Regions from separate parts of the Noviherbaspirillum cavernae genome, predicted to be linked through region 1. Evidence: predicted binding sites of a transcription regulator. Region 1 holds the regulator's gene; each other region holds the start of a gene.
The links. The regulator HrcA, encoded in region 1, represses chaperone genes, less so after heat shock. The targets are predictions, from matches to a motif close to TTAGCACTCNNNNNNNNNGAGTGCTAA.

Region 1 (4,283 bases):
GGTGGTGCCGATGATCATCTTGATGCCATGCGCGGCGCAGTATTCGAGATGCGTCAAGGTGCCTTCGGGACGCGTGAAGTCGATCAGGAATTCCGCGTTGGCCAGGCCTTTGGCCAGGTCTGATTCGATAGGCACGCCGGCCGGTTTGCCGAGAAATGCGGCGGCATCGGTGCCAATGCCGGATGTGCCCGCAACGTCGAGCGCGCCGGCCAGAGTGGCATCGTCGGCGTTATGGACGGCTTCGATCAGCATGCGGCCCATGCGGCCGGATGCGCCTGCGATGGCGATTTTCATGGAATTCATGCGATGCTTTTTCGTGGATGCTTACTTCTTGGTGTTGGCCGTAGACGGTGCGCCGGGCGCAGAGCCTGCGATGTGCGCCAGGTATTCCTGTTCGGTAGGCAGATTGCCACCGTCAATGCGCGTCAGGCGATTGTTCTGAAAGAATGCCGTGACATGGCTGGAAATTACTTCGCCACTTTTCTTTTGCAGACGGAATACGTAATCCCAGCGGTCGGCGTGGAACACATCCGTCAATAATGGCGTGCCCAGCACGAAACGGACTTGTTCGCGCGTCACGCCTTCCGGACGTTGCATGCCTTCGCGCAATTGATCAACCATTTCGCGCGACACGAAATTGCCTTGCTGCACATCAACCCGGTATGGCGCAAATATGCCGAGGAAGCGCCGATAGCCGGTCGGGCCGGTCGTGTGTGTATCGCTTCCCGGCGCAGCCGCGGCAGTGGTTTTTGTCTCTGCGGTCGGTGCTGCTGCAGTCGCCACGCTTGCCGGTTTGGACGCGCTTGCGCCGGCAGCAGCCGGGGCATCGTCCATCAACGGATTTTTCGACGCGCAACCAGCCAGACATGCCACCAGTGCGAGGCAAAGCATGCCAGCCTTCGCTGGTGTGCGATCACTATTGGAGAACGACATTCGCATAGGGAGGTCTCAATTCGTTGAGCAAGTGTGCTAAAACACTATATGATAAAGCAGATAATCCGAATCCGACCATCAACATGCCGAACAATCCTTCCGAGCTGAAAGCCAGCGGCCTGAAAGCGACGCTGCCAAGGCTCAAAATTCTCGAAATTTTTCAGAACAGCCCGGTCCGTCATCTGAGCGCCGAGGATGTGTACAAGATCCTGCTTAACGAAAATCTCGATGTCGGGTTGGCAACCGTGTATCGCGTCTTGACTCAGTTTGAGCAGGCGGGTTTGTTGCATCGCAATCATTTCGAAACAGGCAAGGCGGTGTTCGAGCTGAACGCAGGCTCACATCACGACCATCTGGTGTGTCTCGATTGCGGACGCGTCGAAGAGTTTTTTGATGAGGAAATCGAGAAGCGTCAGCAGAAAATCGCCATGGAACGCGGCTTCGAGATTGCCGAACACGCCTTGGCGCTGTATGGGCATTGCAACAAGGGCAATTGTCCGCATCGCAATCGTTGATGCCCCCTCTCACTCTTGGCGGAATGGTGCAACACCATGCCGTCTGTCAATGACTCAAGGCATTTGATAACAGCTTCGCTGTGATATCAACGATCGGGATCACACGCTCGTAGGCCATGCGGGTGGGGCCGATCACACCCAGCGTGCCGACAATCCTGCCGTTGACTTCGTAGGGGGCGGTGACCACGCTCATGTCATCCATCGGCACCAGCTGCGATTCGCCACCGATGAAGATCTGCACGCCCGTTGCCTTGCTGGAAACGTCAAGCAATTGCATCAGGCTGGTCTTTTGCTCGAACATCTCGAACAGCTTGCGCAAGGACGTCATGTTCGACGACAGATCGCTCACGCTCAACAGATTGCGCTCGCCGGAGATCACGACATCGTCATTGTTCTCCGCCATCACATCGCTGCCCACTTCGACCGCGGCCTGCATCAGCCGCGTCATGTCGTCGCGCAATTGACGCAACTCGTTCTGCAGTCGCATGCGCACTTCGTCAAATGCCATGCCGCCGTAGTGCTGATTGATGTAATTGGCGGCCTGCACCAATTGCGCCGGCGTGTAATCGACGTCGGTCAGCAGCAGGCGATTCTGCACGTCGCCATTGGGCGCGACGATCACCAGCAGAATGCGTTTTTCGGACAGGCGCAGGAATTCGATCTGATGAAACACCGACTCGTGCTTCGGCGTCATCACGACGCCGGCGAACTGCGACAGCGATGACAGCACTTGCGCGGCATTGGAGATGATTTTTTGCGGCGATCCTTTTTGCAGTCGCAACTGTACTTTCGATTCGACCGTTGTTTCATCAATGGTCTGCACGGTGAGCAGCGTATCGACAAACACGCGATAGCCGCGCGGCGTCGGTACCCGTCCCGCCGAGGTGTGCGGACTGGCGACGAAACCCATATCTTCGAGGTCGGCCATGATATTGCGGATCGTGGCCGGCGACAGTTCGAGGCCCGAAATTCTGGAGAGCGCACGCGAGCCTATCGGCTGTCCTTCGGCAATGTACCGTTCGACAAGAGCTTTCAGCAGGGTTTGTGCGCGAATATCGAGTTGCATATCGTTATTCTATGCGAGCTGTCTCGGTCGGTGCCAATCAAATGATGCGTTTGCGTAACCATTCGTCCAATTCGTGGAAGCTCGTGCATACGACGTCCGGCTGTATGTTGTCAGGCAGTTCACGAACTGGTCGCAATGCATAACGATTCATCCATACGGCCTGCAAGCCTGCCTTTTGCGCGCCCTCCACATCGAGCACGGGATCGTCGCCGACATGGACGGCTTCACATGGCAGGATATTCAATGCATCACATGCTGCATGGAAAATTTCTGGAGCCGGTTTCGCGATACCCACATTGCAGGCAGCAACCGACGCCTGAAAATAATGTGCCAGTCCGATCACTTCCAGATCCGCCACCCCGTTCGAAATCGAGCCGAACATGACGCGTCCTCGCAAGCCATCCAGCATCGGCAGCACATCGTCAAACAGCGTCACCGCATTGCGCGCCTCGGAGAAAATCGCCATTGCCCGATCGACCTTTGCCACGTCCTCGTCCACATGGAGGAATGCCTCGGTCAATCCTGCATGCCGCAGCAGGCGCAGGTCGAGATGGAACTGCGGATTCTCCTGCAGCAGCACGCGCCGCCGCTCGCGCAGGCTGTCGATTGTGAAGCGATCCGCGACGCCTGGCGCATGTTGCGTCAGCCAGTCGAACATAACGACTTCCGCACGCTCGATGACCGGAACGATGGGCCATAGCGTGTCATCCAGATCGAAGAAGACTGCCTTGATGCGATGCATGTTTATAAACAGATAATGGGGGTGAATTCCGAACCTGCAAGAGCCAGTCAAATTATGGTCTAATCTGCAGCATGTTGCCTTCCCAGCCAGTCACTGCTTTCCCCGCATTCAATACGGTTGCCATTGTCGGCAAGTATATGGCTGCCGGCATTGCGCAGTCGCTATCCGAAATCGGCGACTTCCTTGCCAAGGCAGGATACCGCGTGGTGTTCGAAGCCGAAACGGCACACAACGTCGGCCTGACCGGCGTGGTGCCGATGACGCCTGCCGAAATCGGCCGTCATGCCGATGTGGCCATCGTCGTCGGGGGCGACGGCACCATGCTCGGCATTGCACGCCAGCTCGCTCCCTATGGCATACCCTTGATCGGCATCAACCAGGGACGGCTCGGTTTCATGACCGACATCTCGCAGGAAGCCGTGATCCCGGTGCTGGAAGAGATGTTGAGCGGCAAGCTCGAATCGGAACAGCGCAGCCTGCTCGAAAGTTCGGTCATCCGCGACGGCGACACCATCTTCCAGGCGCTGGCATTCAACGATGTTGTCGTGTCGCGCGGTTCCACTTCCGGCATGGCGGAACTGCAGGTTGAAGTCGATGGGCGCTTCATGTACAACCAGCGTTCGGACGGTCTGATCGTGGCGACGCCGACGGGTTCCACCGCGTACGCATTGTCCGCCGGCGGCCCCTTGTTGCATCCGAGTCTGTCCGGCATGGTGCTGGTCCCGATTGCGCCGCATGCCTTGTCCAACCGTCCGATCGTCGTGCCTGATTCCAGCGAGATCGTGATCGAGATCATGGGCGGGCGCGATATCAGCGCGAACTTCGACATGCAGTCGCTGGCCAGCCTGCAGCATCACGACCGCATCGTCATCAAGCGTTCGGCGCACGCCATCACCTTTCTGCATCCGCAAGGCTGGAGCTATTACGACACGCTGCGCGAGAAGCTGCACTGGCACGAATATCCGTCCGCGGAAGGACGTTTGAAATAAAATTCACGCACACTGCGTCCAACAAGAAACTCCAACAT
Region 2 (4,283 bases), 110 kb from region 1:
TCCACAATCGGTAACGATAAAAAAAGACCCGCAAGATTGATGTCTTGCGGGTCTTTTGCGTTGTGGACAGCGGAAGGTATCGCTACCTTCTCGCAGTCGGCAAATTACATCATGCCTTCCATGCCACCCATACCGCCCATGCCACCCATACCGCCCATGCCACCGCCAGCCGGTTTGTCTTCAACCTGCTCGGCTACCATGCAGTCGGTCGTCAGCATCAGGCCGGCGATCGAAGCGGCGTTTTGCAGCGCCGAACGGGTCACCTTGGCTGGATCCAGCACGCCCATTTCGACCATGTCGCCGTAGGTGCCGTTGGCAGCGTTGTAACCGAAGTTACCTTTGCCTTCCAGAACCTTGTTGACCACGACCGAAGCTTCGTCACCTGCGTTTTGAACGATCATGCGCAGCGGCTCTTCAATTGCGCGCAGGACGATCTTGATGCCAGCTTCTTGATCGGCGTTGTCGCCCTTGACGGACAGGTTCGAACGAGCGCGCAGCAGTGCAACGCCGCCGCCTGCAACAATGCCTTCTTCAACCGCGGCACGGGTTGCGTGCAGCGCGTCTTCCACGCGGGCTTTCTTTTCCTTCATTTCGACTTCGGTGGCAGCGCCAACCTTGATCACGGCAACACCGCCTGCCAGCTTGGCAACGCGCTCTTGCAGTTTTTCACGGTCGTAGTCGGAAGTCGCTTCTTCGATTTGCACGCGGATTTGCTTGACGCGCGCTTCGATGGCGACGTGTTGACCTGCGCCGTCGATCACGGTGGTGTTTTCCTTGCCGATTTCGATGCGCTTTGCCTGGCCGAGGTCGTTCAGCGTGACTTTTTCGAGTGTCAGGCCGACTTCTTCAGCGATCACCTGGCCGCCGGTCAGGATCGCGATGTCTTCCAGCATCGCCTTGCGACGGTCGCCGAAGCCAGGAGCCTTGACGGCGCAGGTCTTCAGGATGCCACGGATGTTATTGACGACCAGAGTCGCCAGCGCTTCGCCTTCGACGTCTTCAGCGATGATCAGCAGCGGACGGCCAGCCTTGGCAACTTGTTCCAGCACCGGCAGCAGATCGCGGATGTTGGTGATCTTCTTGTCGAACAGCAGGATGAACGGGTTTTCCAGAACAGCAACTTGCTTGTCCGGGTTGTTGATGAAGTACGGGGACAGGTAGCCGCGGTCGAATTGCATGCCTTCCACGATGTCCAGCTCGTCGTGCAGGGACTTGCCATCTTCAACAGTGATCACGCCTTCCTTGCCGACCTTTTCCATCGCTTCAGCGATGCGGTCGCCGATGGAGGCGTCGCTGTTGGCGGAGATGGCGCCGACCTGGGCGATTTCCTTGGAGGTGGTGCAGGGCTTGGCGATCTTCTGCAGTTCTTCGACAGTGGCGGCCACAGCCTTGTCGATGCCGCGCTTCAGGTCCATCGGGTTCATGCCGGCGGCGACGAACTTCATGCCTTCGCGCACGATTGCCTGAGCCAGCACGGTTGCGGTTGTTGTACCGTCACCGGCGTTGTCGGAAGTCTTGGAAGCGACTTCCTTGACCATCTGCGCGCCCATGTTCATGAGCTTGTCTTTGAGCTCGATCTCTTTCGCGACCGAGACGCCGTCCTTGGTGACGGTCGGGGCGCCGAAGGAACGCTCCAGCACGACGTTGCGGCCTTTCGGGCCGAGGGTGACTTTAACGGCGTTGGCGAGGATGTTCACGCCTTCGACCATCTTGGCACGGGCGGAATCGCCGAAAATTACTTCTTTAGCTGCCATGTTCGTAACTCCTTGATTATTCGTTGGAAATTCGTATTACTTCTGGACGACTGCCATGATGTCTTCTTCGCGCATCACGAGCAGTTCTTCGCCGTCGACCTTGACGGTCTGGCCGGAATATTTGCCGAACAGCACGCGATCGCCGACCTTGACTTCCAGCGCACGGACTTTGCCATCTTCGAGGACCTTGCCGTTGCCGACGGCCAGAATTTCACCTTGATCAGGCTTTTCTGCAGCGGCTTCAGGGAGAACGATGCCGGACGCAGTCTTGGTTTCCTGGTCCAGGCGCTTGACGATGACGCGATCGTGCAAAGGACGAAGGTTCATACAAACTCCTTTAAATTCAATAGGTTATGTTTTTGCGGCAGGTTTGCTGCAAGGTGCACTTCACCGTGCAGCCGGGCCGCACTGGAAATGTTGGAAGGCCAGAGGAGATTCTTGTTAGCACTCTCTCCTGACGAGTGCTAAGTATATGGGCGGCTTTTTGTTTTTTCAAGGCGGGGTGGTCACGAACAATAAAGTCTGTCAGGCGGGAATAAAGTCTGTCTGAACAGGAAAAAAAGAAAATGGTGGAAGATGGAGAGGGATTGATTGTCGAAATGCAACCAAATCTTCCATTCGGAAAGGCTGCCTGCATCGATTGGGTATGCAGAAATGCGCTTGTCAGAACCAGACGGATATCAAATCCCGGAAAGCCCGCTTGGCAAACGCTTTTTTCTTACTCGGGGGCTAGGTGGAGACTTGTAACGAGTGTTGCGCACGATTTTGTCGAGGGCAGCTTTTAGCTTGCTTCCTGACATGCGGATTAGTGATTCAACTTCTTCAATAGATGCTTGGTTACAGGCACAAGCATCGGCCATGGATTGGCCTGATAGAAACGCATGAGCTGCAAGAATGGTAGAGCTAGATCGTCCCAACCCTGGTAAACCTTGTCTCAATAAACCTATGGACACAGTGCTACTCGGAATTGCCAGTCGTTCTGCGACGTGACTTACCACTCCCTCCTGAGCGACATATTCGTCAAACACTTTCCAGCTTCCCCAAAAAGCAGCGCCGGGCGCTCTGTCTGGAGAGGGGCATGAGGGGTTGAAGATTTCAGCGACAGCTTGCTGCTCGTCCTCATAGAACAACGCAGCAAGCAGGCTTAAAGTCGCAGTGGTATAGCGCGTGGCATCGGGGCTGCAAATGCCGTCAATGGATGAGATGTATTTGTGCGGTATCCAATGTACCCGGGGAATCGTCTCTTCCAACCACCACCGAGGCAGAAGCTCCATCAGACGATTGCCGACGGTTGGGCGAGTTCCTAGCTTTGAAATTCGCAGATCGGCGATTCGCGCCTTTTTGCCGAGCACGATGCTTGCGGCTCGGCTATCAATAGTAGGTCTTTGCTCGAATATCTCATTCACGATGTAAGCATATCGTTTCAGAAATGCTGTTTGCTCTGGATGGAATTCCTGCGCTCTTTGTTCAATGACGGCATCGGTGATTTCATGCGGACATTGATCAAAAGCGTCTCGGCGCGGCACGGTTGACAAGAGACTATGGTGTTCCATGCACCAAAGGGCTCCGGGTAACTGATGCTCACGTCGCCAATAAGAAAAGCCCATTGAGGATAAATCTTCTTGCGCACATTGCCAGCAATATCGAGGATGTTTTCCGCCGAGTTTGAACGGTGCATGGCGCTCAACAGCTTCCCTATGCCGTGTCGATTTTGTCCCCGGTTTGTTGAGCTTCAGGCCTTCAAGGGCATTGAAAAACGGTGTCAGCGTATGTTGATGTATGAGCTGCTCACGCGGCATGTGCAAAATGCTGGCGACATGCTGGAAAAAATCAGCATCCGCTGGAATGTTTGTATCGAGGCTGCGAGCATGAGCTTCGATGAGAGCTTCGATTTTCTCTTTGGGCCCTATGCAATTGACGGATCGCATACGCCCGCGCCAGCCTTGTATCACTTCATCAGGTAATGGCCTGCAAATTTCCAGTCGTGGCGTTGTTTCCTTAGACGGCGTAGATGGGGTTCGTTTAGGTAAGCGAACGACGCGCCCGGTGGAAAATAGTATAGATTTGCTGTCGGCTACTTTGGTTCGTTCTTGTTGAATAAAGGATGAAAATTTCTGATCAAGGGAATCCCTATCTTGAGGAATCTTTCTGTGCTCATCAATCAGGCGTTGTAGAGCAGAGGCCGCACTTGAAATGATGTCGTCATCCATTGATGCTACCTCTTTCCATGGGCTTTCATCTGCTGAGACATCAGAAGGCTGGTATCAAAGTTTTCAGGCAGTGTCCCAAGCTCCATTTGAATCAAAACGTCTCGAATCATCCGAAAAAGCACGCGACGGGATTCGGCGCTGAGATGACCATCGGGTTCAGCTTCTGCACACATTTCCACCCACTCAAAGGCACGACGTTCAACACGATCTTGTTGTTCGGATCGAAGTTCACCGGTATATGCCTTTGACGCCGATATGAGATAGACCAAGTCCACGCCAGCAGCACCAATTGCGGAAAGATAACGAGTCGTCGGCGCCG
Region 3 (4,283 bases), 260 kb from region 1:
AATGCGCTGCGGACCTTGCTGATCGACATGCTGAAGCCCTTGCAGAAACCGATGGTGCTTGGCCGCCATCAACCGCTCGTGATGATGATCGCCGGCGTCAACGGTGCCGGCAAGACCACCACCATCGGCAAACTGGCCAGACATCTGCAATCCTACGAGCAGTCGGTATTGCTGGCCGCCGGCGACACCTTCCGCGCCGCAGCCCGCGAACAGCTCGCGATCTGGGGCCAGCGCAACAACGTGACCGTCATCGCGCAGGAATCCGGCGACCCCGCCGCCGTCGCCTTCGACGCGGTGCAATCGGCGAAGGCACGCGGCACCAACGTCGTGATGATCGATACCGCCGGCCGCCTGCCGACCCAGCTGCACTTGATGGAAGAGCTGAAGAAGGTCAAGCGCGTGATCGGCAAGGGCATGGAGAGCGCGCCACATGAACTGCTGCTCGTGATCGACGGCAATACGGGGCAGAATGCACTGGCGCAGGTGAAGGCGTTCGACGATGCCCTCCAACTGACCGGCCTGATCGTGACCAAGCTCGACGGTACCGCGAAGGGCGGCGTACTGGCGGCCATCGCGAGGGCTCGGCCGATACCGGTGTACTTCATCGGCATCGGCGAAAAGATTGAGGACCTGCAGCCGTTCAACGCAGAAGAATTCGTGGATGCACTGTTGAGTTGAGCGACGATGATTGAATTTCAAAAGGTGTCGAAGCAGTATTCCGGCAAATCGATGGCGCTGTCCGATATCACGCTGTCGATTCCGAAAGGGGAGCTGTTTTTCCTGTCCGGCCCTTCCGGCGCCGGCAAATCGACCCTGCTGAAAATGATTGCTGCGCTGGAACGTCCGAGTGCCGGCATTCTCACCGTCAACGGCCAGGACATTGGCCGCATCAAACCGTCCGGCCTGCCTTACCTGCGACGCAATCTTGGATTGATTTTCCAGCAGCAGCGCCTGCTGTCCGACCGCAATGTGCTGACCAATGTCATGCTGCCGCTGATCGTCGTCGGAACCGCGAAATCCGACGCGGAGAAACGTGCGCGCGCCGCACTGGACAAGGTGGGCCTGCTGGACAAGGCCTTGTTCGCCCCCCTGAGCCTGTCGGGTGGCGAGCAGCAGCGGGTGGCAATTGCCCGCGCGATCGTGAACAAGCCGCAAGTCATCCTCGCCGATGAACCCACCGCCAATCTCGACCGCGCCAGCGCAACGAAAGTGCTCGACGCGCTGAAGTCGTTTCACGGCGTCGGCGCCACCTGCATCATTTCCACGCATGACGAACAGATTCTGGCCGGCGCACAACGCGTGATTTACCTGAACCAGGGAAAACTCGCCGCGAGCGAGAGCGCTGCGTTTGGCGAAAGGGGCAACGCATGAGGACTTGGCTCCGGCAGCATTTTTCCGCATTTTCGGCAGCATTGAACCATCTGCGCAAGATGCCTGGCAGTTTCGCGCTGAACACGCTGGTCGTGGCGATTGCCTTGTCGCTGCCCTTCGCCGGCCTGACCGTGCTGGAAAACGTACGCCCGGTATCGGAGCAGTTCGCGGTCGAGCCGGAGATCAGCATTTTCATGGCAATGGATACTGCGCGCGAACGCGTCACGGCGCTTGCGCCGCAAATCCGGCGCGTCGTGCAAGAGACGGGAAGCGCAGGCAAGCTGGAGTTCGTACCGCGGGAACGCGCGCTCACGATGCTGAAGGCAAAAACCGGTCTGTCTGATGCCTTGACGACCCTGGGTGAAAATCCATTACCGGATGCCTATGTCCTCAAATTGGCCGGTTTCCAGAACGCATCCGATGCAACGAAGGCCGACGCCATTGCAGCAAGACTGAAGGCCCTGCCGGGCGTCGAGTACGTGCAAGTCGATTCGGCTTGGGTGAAGCGCCTCGCCGCATTGATGCATGTATTGCGTCTGGCACTGGCATTCCTCGCCATGACGCTGGGCGTGGTGGTGGTGGCAGTGGTATTCAACACGATCCGGCTGCAAGTCATGACGCAGCGGGAGGAAATTGAAGTGTCGCGCCTGTTTGGCGCCACCGACAGCTATATTTACCGTCCTTTTTACTATAGTGGTGCATTGCTGGGAGCATTGGCCGGCGTGGTGGCATTGGGTATGGTGGCACTGGCATTGCATCCCCTGAACCAGGCCATAACGGAGTTTGCGCGCCTCTACGCCTCCGAGTTTCGGCTGGCTCCCTTGAATCCCGTGTCCACTGCGGGGCTGCTTGCGATGAGTGCCCTCCTGGGCCTGTCGGGCGGACTGCTTTCCGTTCGACAACATCTTTCACGGCTGTCATAGATGCCGTCTTTCGTCCGCTGCGCCACACAATTTTTTTGATTTGGCACAACTTTTCTTCTCATGTGCACTCTAAAGTAAGACTCTATAACAGTTACGCTTTGGCAATAGATTGACACTATCCGCCCATTGAAAAGGCTCATTAGCACTCCCCCCGAGAGAGTGCTAATATAGTCCTCCAAGTAACGAACCAGCAGTTTTTTGACCGGAATCAGTTATCGAAGCAAGGAGAACGAATGAAAGAATCGCCTGCACAAGCTGCATTGGTTCCTTTTGGCAATAGCGCAATGGCGCTCGGTTTTTCCGGCAGCCTCGGCAACATTGAAGCGTATATCTCGGCCGTCAACCGCCTGCCGATGCTGTCGCACGAGGAAGAGGTTTCTCTCGCCCGCCGCCTGCGCGACAAGAATGATCTTGGTGCCGCGCAAAAGCTGGTGTTGTCTCATTTGCGCCTCGTCGTATCGATCGCCCGCGGCTATCTCGGCTACGGCCTGCCGCACGCCGACCTGATCCAGGAAGGCAATATCGGCTTGATGAAGGCGGTCAAGCGCTTCGATCCCGATCAAAACGTGCGCCTGGTGTCCTACGCGATGCACTGGATCAAGGCAGAGATGCATGAGTACATCCTGAAGAACTGGCGTCTCGTGAAGGTTGCAACGACGAAGGCGCAGCGCAAACTGTTCTTCAATCTGCGCAGCCACAAGGAAAGCCTGGATGCGATGACGCCGGCGCAGGTTGATGATCTGGCGAAATCGCTGAACGTCAAGCGCGAAGAAGTCATCGAGATGGAAACCCGCATGTCGGGCCGCGATATCGCGCTGGAAGCGCAAAGCGACGACGAAGACGACAAGTTCGCGCCCATCGCGTATCTGTCGTCCGATGCGAACGAGCCGACCCGGGCGCTGGAGGCGCAGCAGTATGACCGCATGCAGTCGGAGGGCCTGGCAACCGCACTCGGCAAACTGGATGCCCGGTCCCGCCGCATCGTCGAGGCACGCTGGCTGGCCAACGATGACGGCTCCGGCGCGACGCTGCATGAGCTGGCGGACGAATTCGGCGTATCGGCCGAACGCATTCGCCAGATCGAAAGCTCAGCCTTGAAAAAGATGAAAGGTACACTGGCGGCGTACGCTTAAGCACCGGCAATGCACATGAAAAAGGCGCTCCGCGGAGCGCCTTTTTTCTTTCCCGCCCCGATTGTTTTCCGGAACCGGGCGCGTTATGACAACAGCAGTTTCAGATCATGCGCAATCGGCTCGGCACCCTGCCCATGTCGGACAAACAGGCGAATGCGTCCCTGCGGGTCGAACACATAGCTGCCGGAAGTATGATCCATCGTGTAGCTGCCCGGCTCCTTGCCCGGCACCTTCTGATAATAGAGCTTGAACTCCTTCGCGACCTTGTCAATCGACGCCTTGTCGCCGCTCAAACCGAGAAAGCGCGAATCGAATGCAGGAACATACTTCGACAAGAGCTCCGGCGTGTCCCGCTCCGGATCGACGGTAATGAACAAGACCTGCACCTTGTCCGCCTGCGACCCGAGGTCTTTCATCACCGCCGACATTTCGGCCATGGTCGTCGGGCACACGTCGGGACAATGCGTATAGCCGAAGAACACCACCACCGCCTTGCCCTTGAAGTCGGCCAGTGTGCGTTGCTTGCCGTTGTGGTCGGTCAGCGTGAAGTCCTTTGCATACTCGAGTCCGGTGACATCGGTATTCTTGAAGGGACTCTTTACCGGCGATAGCATCATCTGGGTTCCATCTGCGGACTGCTTGTCGCACCCGCTCAGGAAAACCGCCGCAAGGAGCGCGGCCAGAGACAGTGCCAGTCTGGAAGATCGTGAATGCATGATGTCAGAACCTGAAATAGTGGTCGACCAGCAGCGCGACGAACAGCAGCGACAGATAGATGATCGAGTAGGCAAAGGTCTTGCGCGCGATGAGATCGGTGTAATGGCGATACACCTGCCATGCGTACCACAGGAAGATC

Region 2: groES (co-chaperone GroES) is a predicted target of HrcA. The motif match lies at 2,196-2,222, and genes of this name have one in related genera.
Region 3: rpoH (RNA polymerase sigma factor RpoH) is a predicted target of HrcA. The motif match lies at 2,434-2,460, and genes of this name have one in related genera.

The regions. Positions count from the first base shown of each region.
Region 1 is NZ_QYUN01000002.1:684,495-688,777, forward strand. It holds gene dapB (4-hydroxy-tetrahydrodipicolinate reductase) at 1-303, opposite strand, end outside; gene D3870_RS03320 (outer membrane protein assembly factor BamE) at 325-891, opposite strand; gene fur (ferric iron uptake transcriptional regulator) at 1,017-1,448, shown strand; gene hrcA (heat-inducible transcriptional repressor HrcA) at 1,495-2,514, opposite strand; gene D3870_RS03335 (HAD family hydrolase) at 2,552-3,256, opposite strand; gene D3870_RS03340 (NAD kinase) at 3,328-4,245, shown strand; gene recN (DNA repair protein RecN) at 4,282-4,283, shown strand, end outside.
Region 2 is NZ_QYUN01000002.1:791,203-795,485, forward strand. It holds gene groL (chaperonin GroEL) at 105-1,754, opposite strand; gene groES (co-chaperone GroES) at 1,791-2,081, opposite strand; gene D3870_RS03850 (TniQ family protein) at 2,435-3,964, opposite strand; gene D3870_RS03855 (helix-turn-helix domain-containing protein) at 3,970-4,283, opposite strand, start outside.
Region 3 is NZ_QYUN01000002.1:428,006-432,288, reverse strand. It holds gene ftsY (signal recognition particle-docking protein FtsY) at 1-678, shown strand, start outside; gene D3870_RS02140 (cell division ATP-binding protein FtsE) at 685-1,371, shown strand; gene D3870_RS02135 (cell division protein FtsX) at 1,368-2,294, shown strand; gene rpoH (RNA polymerase sigma factor RpoH) at 2,528-3,427, shown strand; gene D3870_RS02125 (SCO family protein) at 3,511-4,044, opposite strand; gene cyoE (heme o synthase) at 4,148-4,283, opposite strand, start outside.